3 regions of the Thermosulfuriphilus sp. genome follow, and region 3 is predicted to be linked to each of the others. Evidence: riboswitches for the same ligand, from Rfam matches in the RefSeq annotation. Region 3 holds a riboswitch; each other region holds the start of a gene.
What was found. A riboswitch is a leader RNA that binds a small molecule or an ion and turns the genes downstream of it on or off. The one in region 3 is predicted to bind cobalamin.
Positions count from the first base shown of each region.

Region 1: it holds a riboswitch for cobalamin, as region 3 does, so the genes downstream of both, ACXJJX_RS05045 (sirohydrochlorin cobaltochelatase) here and ACXJJX_RS04865 (TonB-dependent receptor) in region 3, are expected to answer to the same signal.
Region 2: it holds a riboswitch for cobalamin, as region 3 does, so the genes downstream of both, ACXJJX_RS00800 (cobaltochelatase subunit CobN) here and ACXJJX_RS04865 (TonB-dependent receptor) in region 3, are expected to answer to the same signal.

Region 1 covers NZ_JBPMLP010000032.1:38,770-44,860, forward strand. The annotation lists gene ACXJJX_RS05020 (hypothetical protein) at 1-366, shown strand, start outside; gene ACXJJX_RS05025 (hypothetical protein) at 539-799, shown strand; gene ACXJJX_RS05030 (ferredoxin-like domain-containing protein) at 880-1,566, opposite strand; gene ACXJJX_RS05035 (RrF2 family transcriptional regulator) at 1,595-2,023, opposite strand; gene ACXJJX_RS05040 (TPM domain-containing protein) at 2,114-3,151, opposite strand; cobalamin riboswitch at 3,284-3,478, shown strand; gene ACXJJX_RS05045 (sirohydrochlorin cobaltochelatase) at 3,582-4,514, shown strand; gene cobI (precorrin-2 C(20)-methyltransferase) at 4,524-5,234, shown strand; gene ACXJJX_RS05055 (ABC transporter substrate-binding protein) at 5,231-6,091, shown strand, end outside.
Region 2 covers NZ_JBPMLP010000004.1:40,658-46,748, reverse strand. The annotation lists gene ACXJJX_RS00810 (radical SAM protein) at 1-8, opposite strand, end outside; partial or broken gene ACXJJX_RS00805 (cobaltochelatase subunit CobN) at 60-602, opposite strand; gene ACXJJX_RS00800 (cobaltochelatase subunit CobN) at 586-3,702, opposite strand; cobalamin riboswitch at 3,824-4,036, opposite strand; gene ACXJJX_RS00795 (energy-coupling factor transporter transmembrane component T family protein) at 4,234-4,986, shown strand; gene ACXJJX_RS00790 (WD40 domain-containing protein) at 4,983-5,852, shown strand; gene ACXJJX_RS00785 (hypothetical protein) at 5,849-6,091, shown strand, end outside.
Region 3 covers NZ_JBPMLP010000031.1:12,434-18,524, reverse strand. The annotation lists gene ACXJJX_RS04870 (TonB-dependent receptor plug domain-containing protein) at 195-719, opposite strand; gene ACXJJX_RS04865 (TonB-dependent receptor) at 746-1,990, opposite strand; cobalamin riboswitch at 2,098-2,309, opposite strand; gene ACXJJX_RS04860 (HAD family hydrolase) at 2,415-3,260, shown strand; gene ACXJJX_RS04855 (hypothetical protein) at 3,275-3,469, shown strand; gene ACXJJX_RS04850 (IMP cyclohydrolase) at 3,546-4,151, shown strand; gene ACXJJX_RS04845 (hybrid sensor histidine kinase/response regulator) at 4,148-5,323, opposite strand; gene ACXJJX_RS04840 (response regulator) at 5,305-6,091, opposite strand, start outside.

The DNA of each region.
Region 1 (6,091 bases), on a different contig from region 3:
GGAAGCCGGATAATCAAAGGTGGCCTGGGAATTGAGGCCTATTATGACGATGGCTCCCCCATGGCCTACTGTCCGGTGAAGGTTTACCGTGAAGGGGGGAAACTTCCCTTTCAGGCCGGGGCCACAGATGCCCAGGGCCGGTTTCTCTTCTATCCAGACCCACCTGGCACCTACTTGATCATCGTCTCTGACGGCCTAGGGCACAAACTGGAGCTAAAGATAAACACCCAGGACCTGCAACCACTCATCAAGGCCCCCCCTTTAGCCAGAGAAGACGGGCCATCTGGCCAGATCACAGTCAGGGCCCTAGGGGGCCTGGGGTTGATATTCCTCTTTTACTGGGCCTTGAGAAGGCTCAGTTCCTAAAATGTCCTTGCTGGATGGGCCCCAGGCCATATCCATGGATGAGAAGAAACGCCCAGAGATTGTAAGCGGGCCCCTTTAGCGGATCCATGGCTGAAGGCATTGATCCTAAAACAGATACTGCTTAGAATTTAAGATTAAATTGGATCAATTTTACTCTTTAAGGAGGTCCCTGGTGAAAAGAAAGATCTGGTGGTTGACTCTGGTTTTACCTTTCTTCCTTGCCTCTTGTGATCGTGGCCCGGGAGAAAACAGGGAGGTAGAGGCCATAATCAAGAAGCGCTGCAGCCTCTGTCATACCACGGAGCGCATCTATAAGGCCAAGTTTTCTCGGGAGGAATGGGAGAAGACCGTTGATCGGATGATCCGCCATGGGGCGGAGTTAACTTCTGAGGAGAGGGAGAAGATCGTCGAATTCCTATCTGGGCGCCAGTAAGTCCCAGAAGGCCTTAAAACCACATCAAGGGGCCCAATGATTGGGCCCCTTGTCTTTTTCTAAGGATCCCCGGTCAATCTTTAGGCCACCTTTTTAGCCTCAGTGGACTCACCAAGGATGGCCTTTTTAAACTCCTCAAAGCCTATCCGGTCAATGAGTCTTCCCAGACGATCCATCTTTTTGGCGTTTTTTTCATAATACTTGATAATCCGGTCGGCAATCTCCAGGGCCTCTTCGGTGGAGACGTTTTCAATCAAAGTCTGGGCCAGCCTTGGCCGGGCCCCACCGTTTCCGCCGACAGTGATCGTCCAGCCCCGACCCTTGCCGATAAAACCGAGATCCTTAATACAGGTCTCGCTACACTGGTTGGGGCAACCGGCGACTCCAATTTTGAACTTGGCCGGAAGCTGATAGCCATGATAGCGCTTGTCAAGTTCGGCCCCCAGACCGATGGCATCCTGTTGCCCTAGACGGCAAAAGGTTGTCCCCGGGCAGACTTTAACACTGCGCACACAGGCCCCTACCGCTGCCCCAGGGTCAACCCCGAGCTCTTCCCAGATACGATCGATGTCTTCCTCTTTGATGCCGACAATGGCAATTCGATCGGCACTGGTGAGTTTAAGGGCCTTAGCACCGTATTTTTCGGCAATATCGGCGATCCGACGCAGGAACTCAGGGGTCACCACTCCCAAGGGAACATGGGGAACGATGGCGTAAGTGGTCTTGTCTCTTTGAAGCACAGCTCCCTTCTCTCCGTCTTTAAGCATAATGAACCTCCTTCTCTCTTTGTTTTTTTTATTGAGAAGCCTTTTTTCTAAAGACCTTCTTGACCTCTGAAAGTCTAGTTCGGGCCAAGTGATCCCTGGCCACCTGGGTTATTTCTTTGATTAGCCCGCCCCATATGCATTCGAGACCATCACAGATCGGGGTCTCAAAAAGGCAATCACTAGGCTCAAGGGGCCCTTCTATGGCCTCATAGATCTCAAGGAGACTGATCTCCTCTGAGGGGCGGCCAAGCGTAAAACCCCCTTTAGGCCCTCGGGTCGATCTCACCAGGGCCCGGCGCCCCAAACGCTGAAGCACCTTGGCCAAGTGGGACTCTGAGACCCCAAGACAGGAGGCAATCTCCTTGACTCTGAAGGCCTGACCCTCCCGGGCTGCTAGATAGGCCATAGCATGGAGGGCCAAGGAAGCCGCTTCGGAAATCTTGAAGATACTGTTCATCTCAGGGCCTCACTGTGAGAATTTAGGAACTTAAATACCTTTTTATTTTTTTCTTGTCAAGAGTTTTTTTCGTTTTAAAAAAATTTTTACTTAATGACGAGCAGGATGAGGAAAACCGTTTTCATCAAAGATAAGATCTTTAAAGGCAAAAATATAGGGATGGTCAAGGCTTTGGAAGTACCACTGATTGAGATGGTTGAAGCGGATGAAACGGTTCATGCTGGCAAAGTCAAGCATCCACCCTCCATCGCCCCGGCGAAGGAAGTAGGGCGGAAGGTCCCTTCTGGACACTGGAAAGCGGATTACAGCCCGGTCTCCCCGGACAAAGACCTCTGGCCTCGGGGCCTTAAGGAGAGATCTCAAGGAGTTGTCCTGCTGGGCATCTGTGACCACCCAACTTCGGAAAAATCGACGGCTGTCCTCGGTATAGAGGCCAAGGTCCGGATCTTTTATGTGGAGGCGAAGCACCTGCTTGTACTTCTCTAGGGCCGCAAGCGGGTTAGGTTGGGGACCAAATTCTGACCTGAAAGCGAGAGTCTCTTTTTGTGGACCAAAAGAACCGATTTTGACCTTGGCCTTGGCCCCGGCCCCCCCAGAAAGATAAGTAAGTTCCCTCCCAGGTCCTTTTAGGGGCTCATAGTTTGCTTTTTCCATGGCCCGCAGAAGCTCTCCAGCGATAAGCTCCACCGTGGCCTCTATACCAGCCCCTATCCGGCCAGCGGCGAAAAAGGGAGCCATCTGTTTCCTTTCTATATAGCCAATAAAAATATCGGTGAGAAAGGGCTCAAGATCGTAGCCGATCTCCAGCCTGACCTCTCCCCCCTCTGGATCCACCAAGAGGAGGATCCCCCGGGCCCCTTTTGTCTTCCTCCCCAAGGCCTCTTGTTCAAAGATCTCATTGGCCAGAAGATCGATATCCTGGGCCCGCTTTCCAAGGATGACCGTCTTGAGCTCAATATCAAGATCCTTTAAAAGGGCTGCCGTCAGGGTAGCAATTTTCTTTCTCTGGTCCGGGTCCAAGATACCAGCCTGATCAGCCACCGGATCCCAGGAAGGCTCTTTCTGCCCACAGCTTCCAAAGACCCAAGCTAAGGAGAAAATCAAAACCAAGATCCGAACCTTACCCATCTCCACCTTCCTTTAGGCTGGTTGCCCAAATATTTACCCCTTAGATTTTCTAGGTCGGCCATTTAACAAGGTTTTTGAATCTTAAAAGACCTTCCTCTAGCCTGGACAGGACCAAAGCGACGTGCTAATTGTCCAGAAATCCTGGGCCCTGGTTACGGGAAGTCCGGTGGAAGACCGGCGCTGGCCCGCAACCGTGACCGGGGACGAACGCTGCTAGGCCTGGAGTCCTCCAGGCGACAGGCCACTGGGGCGCCGAGGGCCCCCGGGAAGGCGCAGTCAGTAGATTGATCCGGAAGCCGGGAGACCGACCAGGGCCCACAGGGAACGGGGCTTCGAGGCTTCCTGTCCCGTCCTAGAAGACCGGTCGCTAGGCCTCTTCTGACCCGCCTCGAAGCTTCTCCCCAAAAATCAAAACAAAGGGAGGAGCCCTATGCGCATGATCATCTTATTTTTGTTTTGTTTACTGTTGGGAGGTTTTTTAGCCGTCCAGGTAAATGGCTATCAACTTAAGACCCAACACCTCAAGAAGCGCCCGGCCATCGTCATTGCTGCCTTTGGGACCTCTACCCGAGCCCAGGTGACCTTTGACCATTTCAGCCAAAAGCTCAAAGAGGCCTTGCCCGGATATGAGATCCGCTGGGCCTTCACCTCGGAGATTATCCGAGAGAAGATGAATCGGATCTACGCCCAAAAGGGCATAGAGCGCTATCTGCCGAGCCTTCAGGAGGCCCTGGCCAGACTTGAGGCCGAAGGATACCGGAAGGTGGTCGTTCAGCCCCTCCATATCTTTCCCGGATATGAGTATCGCGATGTAGTGGAGATCTGTGCCCGTTTTCCGGGCTTAAGGATCGTCGTCGGTGAACCCCTTCTTTATCGCTGGGAGTATATCCATGAGGTCCTGGAGGCCCTGAAGAAAGAATTCCTTCCCCCAAAGGAGGGATTTAATATTTTGGTGGCCCACGGTACCCCTACAGCAGCCGATCCGGCTAATATCGTCTATCTGGGGCTTCAGTGGATGCTAGAAGAAAAATATCCTAATGTAGCCGTCGGTACCGTAGAAGGGGTCCCTGATGCCGCCAGCATCCTTGAACGGGCCAAGAGGTATCCAGCCGGCCGGGTTCGGTTTATTCCTTTTATGTATGTGGCCGGAGACCACATCATGAACGACATCATGGGAGAGGAGCTTGAGGAAGGGGAGCTCTCTTGGCGTGAGATAGTTGAAGCCGCTGGCAAGAAGGCCGATTGTGTGACTGTCTCCTACCAAGGTAAAAAATATTATCGGGGCCTGGGATTCTACGATGAAATCAACGACCTTTTCATCAAGAATCTCAAACGGGCCCTCAAAATAATGGACCTTTACTAGGGAGGCCTAGTGAAACTAGGAAAACTCTACGGGGTGGGGGTTGGCCCGGGAGACCCCAAGCTCCTGACCTTAAGAGCCGTTGAGGTCTTAAAGGCGGTGGACCATATCTTTGTGGCCGCCTCCACCCGTAACTCTTATTCGGCGGCCTTAAACATCGTCAGGGCCCATATACCTGAAAAAACTATAGTCGAAAGACTGGATTTTCCCATGACCAAAGACCCAAAGCTTCTTGAAGAGGCCTGGAGAAAAAACGCCCAGAAAGTGGCCTATTATCTCCGTCAAGGCCAGGACACAGCCTTCCTGACCCTAGGAGATCCAAGCCTTTATTCCACCTTCGGTTATCTCTACCGGCGGATAAGGCAACTGCTTCCCCAAATTGATTGCGAATTTATCCCCGGGATCTCGGCCTTCCAGGCAGCCGCCGCCAGACTTCGCCTGACCTTGGTCGAGGCCGACCAGTCCCTACTCCTCGCCTCAGGGGCCACCGGTGGCCAGACCATAAGGGAGATGGGAAAGCTGGCTAACTCCCTAGTACTTTATAAAGTGTACCGGAAAACTGAAGATATCCTTGAGGCCCTGGAAGAGATAGGTCGCCTCTGTGAGGCCGTAGCCATTACGGCCTGCGGATTGCCAGAAGAAAAAATCTATGAAAAGGCCGAAGAACTGCGAGGGAAACACCCTCCCTACTTTACCCTTATCCTTGTGGGAGGCAAAAGATGAGTCCCCTGGGACATATTTGGTTCAGTCTAATTTTTTTAGCAATGGTCCTTGGCCCTTTTGCCGAGGCCTGGCCAGAGATCAGCGTAGTGGATGACCGGGGAAAGATGATCGTTCTTAAGTCCCCGGCCCAGCGAATCGTCTCCCTCTACGGGGCCATGACCGAGATCGTCTTTGCTCTCAAGGCTGGAGAGCGCCTTTTAGGGGTAACCGCCCACGAAAACTGGCCTCCAGAGGTCAAGTCCAAGACCCGCATCGGCACCCACCTAAACCCTAACATAGAGCTCATCCTGGCCTTAAAACCAGACCTCGTCCTCCAGGCCTCTATAGCCAGGGGAGGACAGCGGGCAGTGGCTGCCCTGGAGAGAAGAGGCATTGCCGTGGCCGTCTTTAATCCCCGTGATATCCCCGGTGTCTTGAACACAATTGAGAGGGTCGGCCAACTTCTTGGTCGCCACAAAGAGGCCTTAAAGCTCATCTCTGAGATGAAGGGAAGAATCGAGGCCTTAGAGACCCGGGTCTCCAAAACCAAAAGCCGACCGCGGGTCTTCTTTGAGGTCTCCTACCCTACTCTTCTGGCTGCCGGAGGCAAACACATTGTCAGTGACCTCATTCGCCGAGCCGGAGGAGAAAACGTTATCAAAGCCCCTAAGAAGTTTCTCCGAACAGATATCGAACTCATCCTGGCCCTTGATCCCGATATCTATATAGTTCAAAAGGGCCCAATGAATCGTAATCCTGGCCAGATAGAAAAAAGGCCCTATTTTTCCCGCCTACGGGCGGTAAGGGAGGGGCGAGTCTATAGAGTTGATGAATTTATCTTCTCCCGCCCCGGGCCAAGGATCGTAGAGGCCCTGGAG
Region 2 (6,091 bases), on a different contig from region 3:
GTAAGGATAAGAACTGGTAAGGATAAGAACCAGAAGCTCTATAGAGAAGGACTGAGGCTTCATTCCACCTGGGCCTCCAATTTGAGAAAAAGATCGGTTAGCTCATCCATCATTTCTTCCTTAGGGTGTTCCCAGAGGCCCCGTTTGGCGGCTTCAAGGAGACGTTCGGCAATGTTTAGAAGGGCCTGGGGATTGTGTTCCTCAAAGAAGCGTTGCATGTCCTCATCCAGGGCGTAAGTCCGGGCCAGAGATTCATACATCCAGTCAGCCAGGACCTTACTGGTGGCATCCCACTGAAAACAGATATCCACCAAACGCGACAGATCCCCGGCTCCTTTGTAACCATGGCGCTTCATGCCCTCGATCCAGCGGGGATTAAGAACCCGCGTGCGGAAGATAAAACGGGCTTCTTCGGCCGTAGTCCGAACCTTTGGGGCCTGGGGATCGGATGAATCTCCGGTATATGACGAAGGACGTCTCCCGGAGGCTAGCATAACGGCGGTATTAAGGCCCCCGTGGTAGGCATTAAAATCATCTGAGGAAAAGATATCCATCTCCCGGGTATCAATGTTTTTAACGGTAGCCTCAACCCGCGAGAGGACTCGTCTGAAGCCCTCTTGGGCCGGGGCTCCGTACGTCTTCTCCCCGTAGGCATATCCCCCCCCATCTTATATAGACTTCCCCCAGATCCTCTGGGGCCTCCCAGGAGCCGGCATCAAGGACTTCTGGTATCCCCGACCCATAGGTACCAGGGCGATCAGAAAAGACCCTGAAGGTGGCCTGCCTGAGGGCCTCCTCCCTAGAGAGGCCTTTTTTGAGGAGTTCCTGAAGATCTCTTTTCACGTGGGCCGCCAGAAAGTTCTTTTCCGGTGGCTCTTTTAAAGCGGCCACCAGACGAACAGCCCGATCAAAGAGCTCCATAAGATTGGGAAAGGCATCCCTGAAGAAGCCGCTGGTCCTGATGGTGACGTCAATTCGAGGAAACTTAAGCTCCTGTGTGGGAATGACTTCGATGTCCCTGATCCGACCACTGCCTTCCTGCCACAGTGGTCTTACCCCTAGAAGATACAGGGCCTCGGCGAAGTCATCTCCCCTGGTGCGCATGGTGGGAGAGCCCCAGATCACCATGGCCACTGCTTGGGGGTAGCGTCCGTGTTCCTTAAAATACTTGGCCACCAGAGCCTCAGCATGACGACGCCCAATCTCCCAGGCCTCAGGAGAAGGGATCTTTAAGGGATCGACAGAATAGAAGTTGCGTCCCGTAGGCAAAACTTCTGTGTTGCCACGGGTAGGGGCGCCAGAGGGCCCCGGAGGGACGAATCCCCCGGAAAGGGTTTCCATGAGGTAGTCCATCTCCTCTTTGATCCCTAGGACTCGGGGATAAAGTTCTTCCCTTACAAAGCCAAGGGCTGCCTTAAGCCTTGGATCCTCTGGAAGCTGCCCCTTAAGGGCCTCCTTTATAAGAGCCTCAAGGTGGGCATACCTCTCCGGAGCTGAGGCCTGAGGGAGAAGTTCCTTTAAAACCTCAAAAGGAGATGGCCAGGGACCAGAGGGAACCTTAAGCATGGCCGCAAGGGTCGACCAAAGCCTCTGGCCTTCGGGGACTTCGCCAAGGATATGAAGGCCGTCATTGACATTAGTTTCAGCAATCTCCTCAAGGTAGTCATGGATCTTTTTGAGCAGACTCTCAGGGGCTTCATCATCAGAAAGAGGAATATCCTCTGCGAGATGGGTTTCCTCAATGAGTCTTTTGAGGTCCTCAAGGATAAGATCGGCCTTGGCTGGACTTTCCTGCCTGAGGATATGCCATTGGTTGATCTTTTCGGCCATCTCCTCCAAAGCCCCGTAACGGCCCGCGGCCATCTGGGGAGGGATCATATGATCGATGATGGCACAATAACTACGCCTTTTGGCCTGGGTCCCCTCGCCAGGATCGTTGACAATGTACGGATAGACGTTAGCCAAATCATCGATAGCCACATCAGGATAGCAATCCTCGGAAAGGGCTACGGCCTTACCTGGCAGCCATTCCAGAGAACCATGTTTGCCCACATGGATTACCACCTGAGCCCCAAAGCCCTCTTTGAGCCAGCGATAGAAACACAGGTAATGATAAGTAGGAGGAAGCCCAGGGTCGTGGAGATTGAGCTGCTCTGGAGAAAGACCCTCCAAGCGCTCAAGATGCCCTCTAGGTGGCTGAAGGCCGATAAAGATATGGCCATTTATCAGCCCCCCGATGAGAAGACGTCCCTCGTGGACAAATACTTCCCCCGGTGGGCTTCCCCAGGCCTGAGAGAGCTCTTCCTGAACCCGGGAAGAAAATGACCGACAGAAGGCCACATAGTCCCCCGGGGAGAGGGCAGCTATGGCCCTTTTGGCGAGCTCTCGGGCCGGAAGGTAGCGCCGGTCATGGATAAGGGTTGTCAAAAGTTCCCTGGCCAGCTCATCGCCGTCTTTGTAGAGACGATCAACCTTAAAACCAGCCTTTTTTAGAGATTTGAGAAGACGGACCACACTCTCAAAGCTGTCAAGTCCAAAGGCACACCCCATTGTCTCGGCCCGAGGCGGATAATGGTGAAAGACAATGGCCACCTTTTTTTCGGAGGGAGGAAGCGAAGCCAGCTTGGCCCAAGCGGTCGCCTGACGGGCCACCTTGAGGAGCCTCTCCTTAAGGGGGACAAAACGGGCCAAACGGGCCCCGGTGATCTCATCCCGGCCGACGATCTCTCTTGTAGCCACTAAGGTGGTGATAAGGCAACCGTCAAACTCTGGTTGGGCCACTGAGATGGAAAGCTCCATGGGGGAAAGCCCCATATGCTCCGCCTCCCAGCTTCTCCGGGAAGAAAAGCTGGTCAGGGCCTGGAGGACCGAGACCTTGAGGCCGGGATAAATGGCCGCTGTCTCCGGCCAAAGAAGGGTCATGGAGAAGGGTTGTAGAGATACTAGGGCCCTTATTACCGAAGTTCCTTTAAGTTTAAAGAAGCACTCGACCACTTCAGTCGGAGAGCGGGCCGGAAGATCCTGATCCACAAATCGGCGATGAAAGACAGCCAGAGGAATAATGCCCTGAGACTCAAAGGCCTTGATAAATTCATCGACTGGATCCAGATCTCCAGAAAGGTAGTATCCCTGATAGAACCAGATTCCTACTACCGGAGCCCCCATCCCTAGCCTCTTTTTAGCCCAGGAGAGATAGGCCTCAAGATCCCCGGGGCCAGAGTACTCCGGATGATAGATCCCCTCAAAAAGAGGGGCAACAGGAGGAGGGGCTGCCTCCTGGCGGCCGCTCACTGTGAAGAAGAGATCCTTGAAAAAACGATAGAGGTTCTCCTCGTCCCCATAGCGGAGATAAAGAAATCTTCTTTTGAAAGCCGGTGAATCAAGATCACAGTATCTGGCGGCTAGGGCCTGGTCCTCATCACTGCCTCCAGTGGGCTGAATGTGGATCAGAGCCTGGCGGGCGGACTCAAGGAGGCTTAGATAGCCGGGGATAGAATCATCTCCTCCATGAGGGGCAAGGATTACAGCCACCGCCCGAGCCGCTGAAGCCGCTAACTTTTCGATTTCTCGATTATCAAAAATGTCAAGTCGACTTCGGGCAATAATCTCAACGGGGAGGCCCTCAGCTTTAAGGCGTCTTGCGGCCCGCCCCAGGGCGGTCAGCTCCGTTCCAGAGGAAGTGTAATAGATAAACCGATACATTCCCGCTCCTTCAAGCCAAAGTGATGATTCAGGAGCGGGAGGGGGCAGGAAGCCAAAGAAGCTTCCCGAAAAGGATTCAAGGATCCTTTCGGGAGGGGACAGGAAGCCTCGAAGCCCTCCTCCCACTCAAAGGCCCCGGGCCGGTATCCCGGCTTCCGGATCAACCTACTTACCGCGCCTTCCCGGGGCCTTATGGGGCCCCAGTGGCCTGTCGCCTGGAGTCCTCCAGGCCTAGCGGTGTTCGTCCCCGGTCACGGTTGCGGGCCAGCGCCGGTCTTGCACCGGACTTCCCGTTTAACCCCCCTTCAAGGGCACCCGGGGCCTTAAAGCAAGGCACTCTAAGTGCAAATACCAGAAGCCGTGAGAAAGTCAAATCTCAAATCCCTTCCCCTGGGCGCCCTTTAGTTTATAATGGCCGGCATGTTAAAGAGGCTTGATCCCCGGACCAAGCTCTTCTTCACCCTTTCGGTCTCTCTTCTGGCCATAAGCCTTGATTAGGCCTTAAGTCTGGGAGCGCTAGCATTTTTGACGATGATCCTTTTCGCTTTGGCCAGACCCTCATGGTCAAGGATCAAACTTACCCTTGTCTTTGTTGCCTTTACTGCCTGGGGGATTATGTTCAGTCAGGGAATGTTCTACCAGTGTTTTCCCCGAACGGTCCTCTTCACCCTTGTTCCTCCGCTGGACATAGGCAATCTCCACCTAGGGGGCCTTTATGTTTACAAACAGGGGATTTATTACGGTCTAATCCAGTCTCTGCGCTTTATAAGTGGCCTTTTGGCCGGCCTTTCCCTATGCCTTTCCACCCCTCCAGACAAGCTCTTCTGGGGGCTGATAGGTCTCAGGATCCCTTACGGGCTTTCTTTCCTCTCCATTATGGCCATCAGATTTCTACCGGTCATCGCTGAAGAGATGGCCAATGTCCGGGCAGCCATGCGGCTTAAGGGGTACCGGCCCTTATCTCAGGGGATCCGCAGGACGATAACCACTGAACTCGCTAGCCCCCTTCCCATCCTGGCCGGGGCCGTAAGGCGCTCCCGGGAGGTAGCCGAGGCCCTGCTCACCCGGGGCTTTGATCCCCTAAAGCCCCGGAGCCATTACCGCCGGTTAATTTGGCCTCGCAGAGAGCTGGCCCTCAGCCTGAGCTTATTTTTTCTGGCCTTGGCAGTGGCAACTCTAAAGATCCTCTTCTGGCTCTATCAACAGGAAATTTTCTATTTTAGCCCCTTAAGACACCTCTATTCTTTCTTTAGCGAGATTCTATCTCTAGGAGACCTGAGATGACCAGAATGTTAATTGTCATTGCCATTTTGGCCTTCATCCCCGTTAGAATTGGCCAAGGAGAGGATTTTATCCCCAAAGTCCCTGGTCTTTCTCTTGCCTTCCGGATCGGCCTGGAAGACGTCTCCTTCTACGTTCGGGCCGGCCACCCCCCGGATGTTTTCCTTACCTTCTCTCCCACTGGAGATCTTTTGGCCATCGGAACCTTCTTAGGGCGGATCATGGTCGTTAGCACCAGAGACGGAAAGATCCTTTGGCAGAAGCGAATCCCTGAAGCCATGGTAAAAAGGGTTGCCTTCTCCCCTGATGGCCAAATCATCTACTATGGCGAGCAGGGTCCAGATGGCTTCATCTACGCTGCCCGGGCCGAAAATGGTCAGCCCCTGTGGCAGTTTCGCCTGGCAGACGACCTTCTCCCGGGGACTCCGCCAGAGAAGGGCGACATCTACGGCATCTACAGGCAACCTGGCTGTTATCGGCTCAAGGTCCTAAAAAACGGGGATCTCCTCGTCTTGGGGATCCACTCCTGGATGGATAAGGTCAAAGGCTACTGGCGGAGGCTCTCCAGGATCTATCGTCTAAGCCCTGAAGGGAGACTCCGCTGGGCTTGGCCTCAGGGAGGGCCGGCTGAGCTTTCTCTGATCTATGCAGACAGCGATCCCCAGGGAAAACTAATCGCCCTTGTCTCCACCATGGCCTCAGATCGACTTCCAGCCGATCATCCCTACACTCCGGAGACCTTTTACGTCCTAGATGGTGAAAGAGGCCGGGAGATTGGCCGCTATCGTATCCCCCCTTTGAACCCTTCTATGACCGAGTCTCGGTTTGGGAATCAGTGGCTGTTTCTCCCCAGGGAGACTTTGCCGTGATTACCACTGCCGACGGTCGGGGGTTCATCTTTGACCTCAAGAGGGTCCGGCCCTGGAAGACTCTTACCCTAGGCACCCCTATTCTCGTAGGGGGGCTTCCAGTCTCGGCCATGTCGAGCTACTCGGTGATCTCTTCTGAAAGGATCATCTATCTTCTTACCGACACCTCTAGCATTCCTTACGGGCTCGACATATCTGGCAACCGACCAGCCGGCCCTCATCCCAATGCTAACACCCTC
Region 3 (6,091 bases):
AGGCCTGAGGTGACTAGAAGCTTTTCACCTTTAGTCCGACGAATAGAGAAAATCCTGGAGCCTTATAACCTTTGGCCATCTCGTAATCGGTATCAAAGAGGTTTTCTATGCGACCCAAAAGCTCCAGGGCCTTTGTCAGTTGGTAGCTGAGCGAGAGGTCTACCCGACTAAAATCGGTAATTATGTGTTTATGGTCATAGGCGTATCGCCGGCCGGTATACTGATAGTAGATCCCGGCGGTTAACTTCTGCCAGTTTAGGGTCCCTCGAAAGTCCTACTTTGTGCTGGGGAACAAGGGCCAAATTTTCGTATTTGTCTTCCTGACCTTCCGTATAGGTATAGTTGATCGAGATCTGAAGCCAAGCATAGGGTCGGGCCTCGATGACGGTTTCTAGCCCGGAGACATTAGCCGTTCCCGAATTATAGTAACTCCAGGTAGTATAGTTAAATCCGATTCGATCTTCGTAGTGAGTGTTAAAATAGACAGCTTCCCAACGAAGTCTTCCGCCGAAAAGATCCTGTTCCAGACCAAGGTCTCCGCCGGTGCTTTCCTCGGGTTCGAGATCAGGATTGCCGTAGCGGGGATGATAGAGATTAAAGAGGGAAGGGGCCCGGAATCCCGTGGCCAAGTTTCCTTTGAGTTTTAGGTTGTAGGGGAGGAAGAAGGCGGCTCCAAGCTTGTAGGTGCCATGGGTACCGAACTCTTCGTGGTCGTCAATTCGCTTTCTTAAACTTGCTCATATGGTCAATCCAAGCAAGTACCGAACTCTTCGTGGTCGTCAATTCGCCCTCCGATATTGACGACGAGGCGATCCTTCAAGAGGCTTAAAAAGAGATTGGTGTAGTAGGCAAAGGTGTCGATTTCGTCGGCATAGTCGGCCGTACTCCAGCTAGAGGCATAGTAGTATCTTCCTTGTTCCCGATAGTATTCGATACCAGCGGTCAGGACCGCCTCGTTCCGGAGACGGAAGTGATTGAGAAAGACCACCGGATAGGTTTTCCCCCGGGAGAGCCCCTCTGAGGCCGAATCGGTCACCTTGGTCCCATCTAAACGGTACCCAAGGATACCATCATCAGGGTCAAAACGATCAGTTCGGAAAAAATTATAACCCAAATTGAGGCTCCAGTCCCACCAAGGAAAGGGACTCTGGGAGATCTCAAGATTACTGATAAGGATGGTCTGACGCCTTTCGGCATTGGGGTCATTGTAGGCCTTAAAACTTTTGTAATCCCACTGGCCGTAATTGAGGAAGGAATAAGCATAACGAAGGTTTATATCGACCTTAATATCCTTAAAGAACCTTGGTCCTTTTTTAAAAAGTTCGGTGTTGAGATTGGCATCAAGGGTTGTCTGACGGAACTTGCTGTCTTTATATAGACCGCCAGCATTTATTCCTGAGACTCCGAGATAATATCCCAGCCCTTTTGCTGTTCCTCGGACACTGGCCGCTGCTGTCTTGGTATCATAGCGACCAAACTTGGCCTGGGCTGAGGCCCGGTTAGGCCCTCCGCCTTTGGGGGTAAATATCTGAATGGCTCCAGTCATAGCATTTGAGCCGTAGAGGGAGCTCTGGGGTCCCCGGACGATTTCGATGCGTTCCAGGTCGTAGACGTCGATATAGCTCCAGAAGTCTCCAAAATCATTGGCCGGATTAGTCGGATTGTAGATTCTGATTCCGTTAAAAAGAACGGCTGTGTCTTGATTTTTACCCCCTCTGAGACGCACGTAACCCCACTGGCCGAGCCAGCCATTGTGTTTGACGTCCAAGGCTGGATAAGTCTCCATGATCTGGTATAGGCTCTCCACTTGGCGATTTTCGATCTCCTTTTTGGAGATAACGGTCACTGAGTCTGGGAGCCTGCTGGCCTCTACCGGAGATCTGGTGGCGGTTACGACCACCTCTCCTAGCTCAAGACTTGTTTGGGCCAAGGTGAGGGAAGGTAAGAGACTGAAGGCTAAAAGTAAGGAAAACAGAGACCTTAAGAACATAACAGCACCTCCTCGCGAAGTTTTTTCGTGAGGAGGCTTCAGGGGTAGAAGTTCCTGGAAGGGGGTCCCCTTCTTCAGGAACGAGGCAGTTAGCCCCGAAGCCTCGCTCCCTTAAAGGGCCCCGGGCCGGTATCCCGGCTTCCGGATCAACCTACTTACCGCGCCTTCCCGGGGCCCTATGGGGCCCCAGTGGCCTGTCGCCTGGAGTCCTCCAGGCCTAGCGGTGTTCGTCCCCGGTCACGGTTGCGGGCCAGCGCCGGTCTTGCACCGGACTTCCCGTTTAACCCCCTTCAAGGGCACCCGGGGCCCTTTAGGTTGAAGTTGAATGTCGATTGGTAGCACAAAATTTTTCCTTTGTCTATTGAGGACATCACTCCATCTCTGATCTTTACACCCCGCCAAGACCAAGGGTATATGAGGATTTATGGACATTAGGTATTCTCGAAGGCCGGCCCTTGGGCCGCTTTTTTGTCATTTCTGGCCGGGGCTAAAGCTTCTCTCCTGGGATGTCAATCAGACTTTGGTGGCGGAAAACACCATGGTCGCCTTAGCAGGCTTGGCTGGCCATAGAAAGAGGGCCCAAGAGATCGTCGAGGCCCAGACTGCTGGCCGTCGTCCGGTGGAGACCACCCTGAAAGAACTGGCCCGGCTTACGGCTGGGCTTCCCCTGGAAGATATCGTTTCCTATGTCTGTTCTCTGCCGGAGCTGCCGGGGTTAAGGCTGACCTTGAAGGCCTTCTGCCGGGCTGGTCTTATCCAGATCATTAACTCTACGGGATACACCGTTGTTCTTTCCCTTTGGAACAAAATCCTTCAGAGGCACCTAGGTGAGGCCCCGTTTTCTAAGATCATAGCCAATCGTCTCCGTTTTGAAGATAGCCGTGGGGAGGAGGTCCCGGAAGAAGAGGTCTTAGAGACTGCTGTCGCCCTCCTTGAGGGAAAGAGGCCTCAACGGGATTTGTTTGTCTCCGGAGACCTTGATCTGGTAATCTCCGCCGAAGAGGCTAAAGCGGTATTCCTGGAGCAGATTATCAGACAAGAGGGTCTATTTATGTCAGAGGTGGCCCACATTGGTGACTCCATGGGAGACTCGGAGGTCATTGCCTGGATGGCCAAAAACGGAGGCCTAGGGCTAGCTTTTAATGCCCGCCCCGAGCTTGTTCTGTTCCTGGAGCGCCTTTCAGAGAGGCGTCTTCCAGGCCAGGCCGTCATTGTTAGCTCTAGCGATCTTCGAGATCTGGCTCCGGTAATCTTAGGAGAGACCCTTTAATCAAGGAGGGGGTGATGGAGAAGTGCCGGAAGGAGGGCTGTCAGGGGGTGCTGGAGCTCCGAAGGTTCACTATAGCCATAAAAGAAGGGGGAAGAGTCTCTTTCTGGGAGATACTGGCTCTGGTCTGTTCGTCATGCGGTCAGATAGTCCAAGAGATTTCAGAAGGCGCAGGAGACCGGGAAGAGGCGCTCTTTTTTCTGGGGTATTAGGCCTCATAATTGAGGCCCTTTGGAGATCATGATAGAAAAGCCACAAATCTAACTTTTCCTCACAAGGAGGTCAACGGTGAAGATTAAGCGGGCTCTTATTAGTGTAACCGATAAGACCGGAGTGATTGATTTTGCTAAGGCCCTTCATGAAATGGGGGTGGAGATTATCTCTACCGGGGGGACGGCCCGGGTGATCCGTGAGGGAGGGGTTCCGGTAACCGACGTCTCAGAGGTAACCAAATTTCCTGAGATGCTGGATGGTCGGGTAAAGACCCTTCATCCGGCCATTCATGGAGGCATCTTGGCCATTCGGGAAAATGTCTCTCATATGGAGGCCCTAGTTCAGCATGGGATCTCTACTATTGATCTAGTGGCGGTCAATCTCTATGCCTTTGAAAAGACAGTGGCTTCCGGGGCGGATCTTGATACCGCTATAGAAAACATCGACATTGGTGGCCCGACCCTTCTTCGAGCTTCGGCCAAAAACTTCCGCTATGTAACGGTTATAGTCGATCCGGCTGACTACGAGACGGTGCTCTACGAGATGAGAGAAAACAATGGGGCCACTACCCTTAAAACCAGATTTCTCCTGGCCCGTAAGGTCTTTGAGACTACTAGCCGTTACGATACCGCCATCTTTAACTATCTCTCCAGTATTGATCCCGGTAGGGCTTTGGTCTAAGAGGACTCTTGAGGGAGGAAGACGTAAAATATAACTCCTTCGTCCCTCCCGGGAGCTGGGGAGATGAGGCCCAGCTTTCCTCCCAAGGCCTCAAGGACTAGGCGGCAGAAGTAAAGACCCAGCCCCATTCCTCCCTTCTTTCCCCGGGAGCAGAGTTGAACAAATGGTTCAAAGACAGCCTTTTGGAGCTCCTGAGGAATAGGGCGGGCGTGGTTAAAGACACTAATCAAGACTCCCTGGGGGAGATCCTTGATGAGTTCCGAACCTCGGGCTCTTTCCAGGCGGAGGCACACGTCTCCGTGGCCGTATTTCATCGCATTGCCCAGGAGGTTATCAATTACCCGATGAAGGAGGTGACGGTCACTTAGGATCTCGTCTCCTTCTGTGAAGTCTTCAAAGATTATCCGGCGCCTTTGTTCTTGGGCCTGGGGCTGATAGAAGGTGATCAGTTCTTCAATAAGCTCTCGGGGATCAAAGCTCTTTAGTTCTAGCCGCAGGCGGCCTTCGCGGGTAGCGGCCAAGATGAGTAGATCCTCCAAAAACTGCCGCTGTCGATCAAGGACTTCGTAGACCAGGGAAAGCCAGCGCCGGTGACGGGCTTTTAGGTCCTCTTGGAGGAGGAGGTCAAGATAACCCATGGCCACCTGGAGGGGGTTCCTCATGTCATGGACGATCATGTTGGTAAAACTGACGAGGGAACGCAGGCGTTCTTCCTGTTGTTCGATTCGTTCCTCAAGGATCTCTCTTTGGTGTTTTCGACGGAGGAGGAGATTGATCTTTTTAAGGAGTAGACGATGATCAATGGGACGGGTCAGATAGTCATCAGCCCCTATCTCCATCCCCAAAACGGCATCTCCGACCTCAAGTCTCTTTGAGGTGATAAGGACGAAGGGGAGATCCTTTAAGTGGGGATCGGCACGCAACAGTTGGCAGAAGTCGTAGCCGGAGACCTCAGGCATCATGACATCACAGATGATAAGATCAATTCTTTCTCGGCGGAGCAACTCCCAGGCCTTCTCAGAGGATTGGGCCTTCAGAATCCTATAGCCAGCTCCCCCCAGGATACCTTCAAGAAGAAGGAGGTTGTCTGGATTGTCGTCAACTACCAGGACAGTGGCCCTTGATCCTGAGAGCTCTTGCGGTTCTCTAAGGTTTATTTTTCCGGGAGCCATTTGTAAACCACACTGATCAGATCTTCCGGATCAAATGGTTTGGCAATATAGTCATTGCAGCCGGCCTCAAGGATTCTTTCCCTGTCTCCACTCATGGCTTTGGCCGTTAGAGCAACCACTGGCACGTCTTCGAGGCCGGGAAGTCTTCTAATGAGCTGGGTGGCCTCAAGCCCGCTTATTTCCGGCATCTGGATATCCATAAGAATTAGATCAGGACGTTCAAGGGAGGCCAATTCGATGGCCTCCCGGCCATTTAAGGCCCTGATGATCTTGAATCCACGTCTTTTGAGAATTTCTCCAATAAAATATTGGTTATCCGGATTGTCTTCGGCAACCAGTATCTTTCGTCCCCCTGGTCGGATTCGAGCCGAGGAGGGCCTTGCCGAAGAGGGCTCTTGGGTGGTGAGCCCCAAGGCCTCCTTGATCTGCTTGATTAGGTTCTCGCGGCTGATGTTACCCTTGTAGACAATGCCCCGGACGTTTCCCTTAAGTGTGGCCAGTTGGTCTTCCTCAAGATCAAGGGAAGTAAGAATCATCACTGGGGTCTGAGAAATGACAGGGATTTCAGCCAGCCTCTCCAGGAAGGAAAAACCGTCCATAATCGGCATCTTAAGATCGAGGAGGATGAGATCAGGACGCTTTTCCTGGGCGATCTTAAGGCCTCCTTGACCATCAAATGCGAAAAAAAGCCGCCAGCCAGTGGATCTTAAAAGGACTCCCAGTTCTCTGATAACAATCATGTCATCGTCTATAATAAGAATTTTTTTC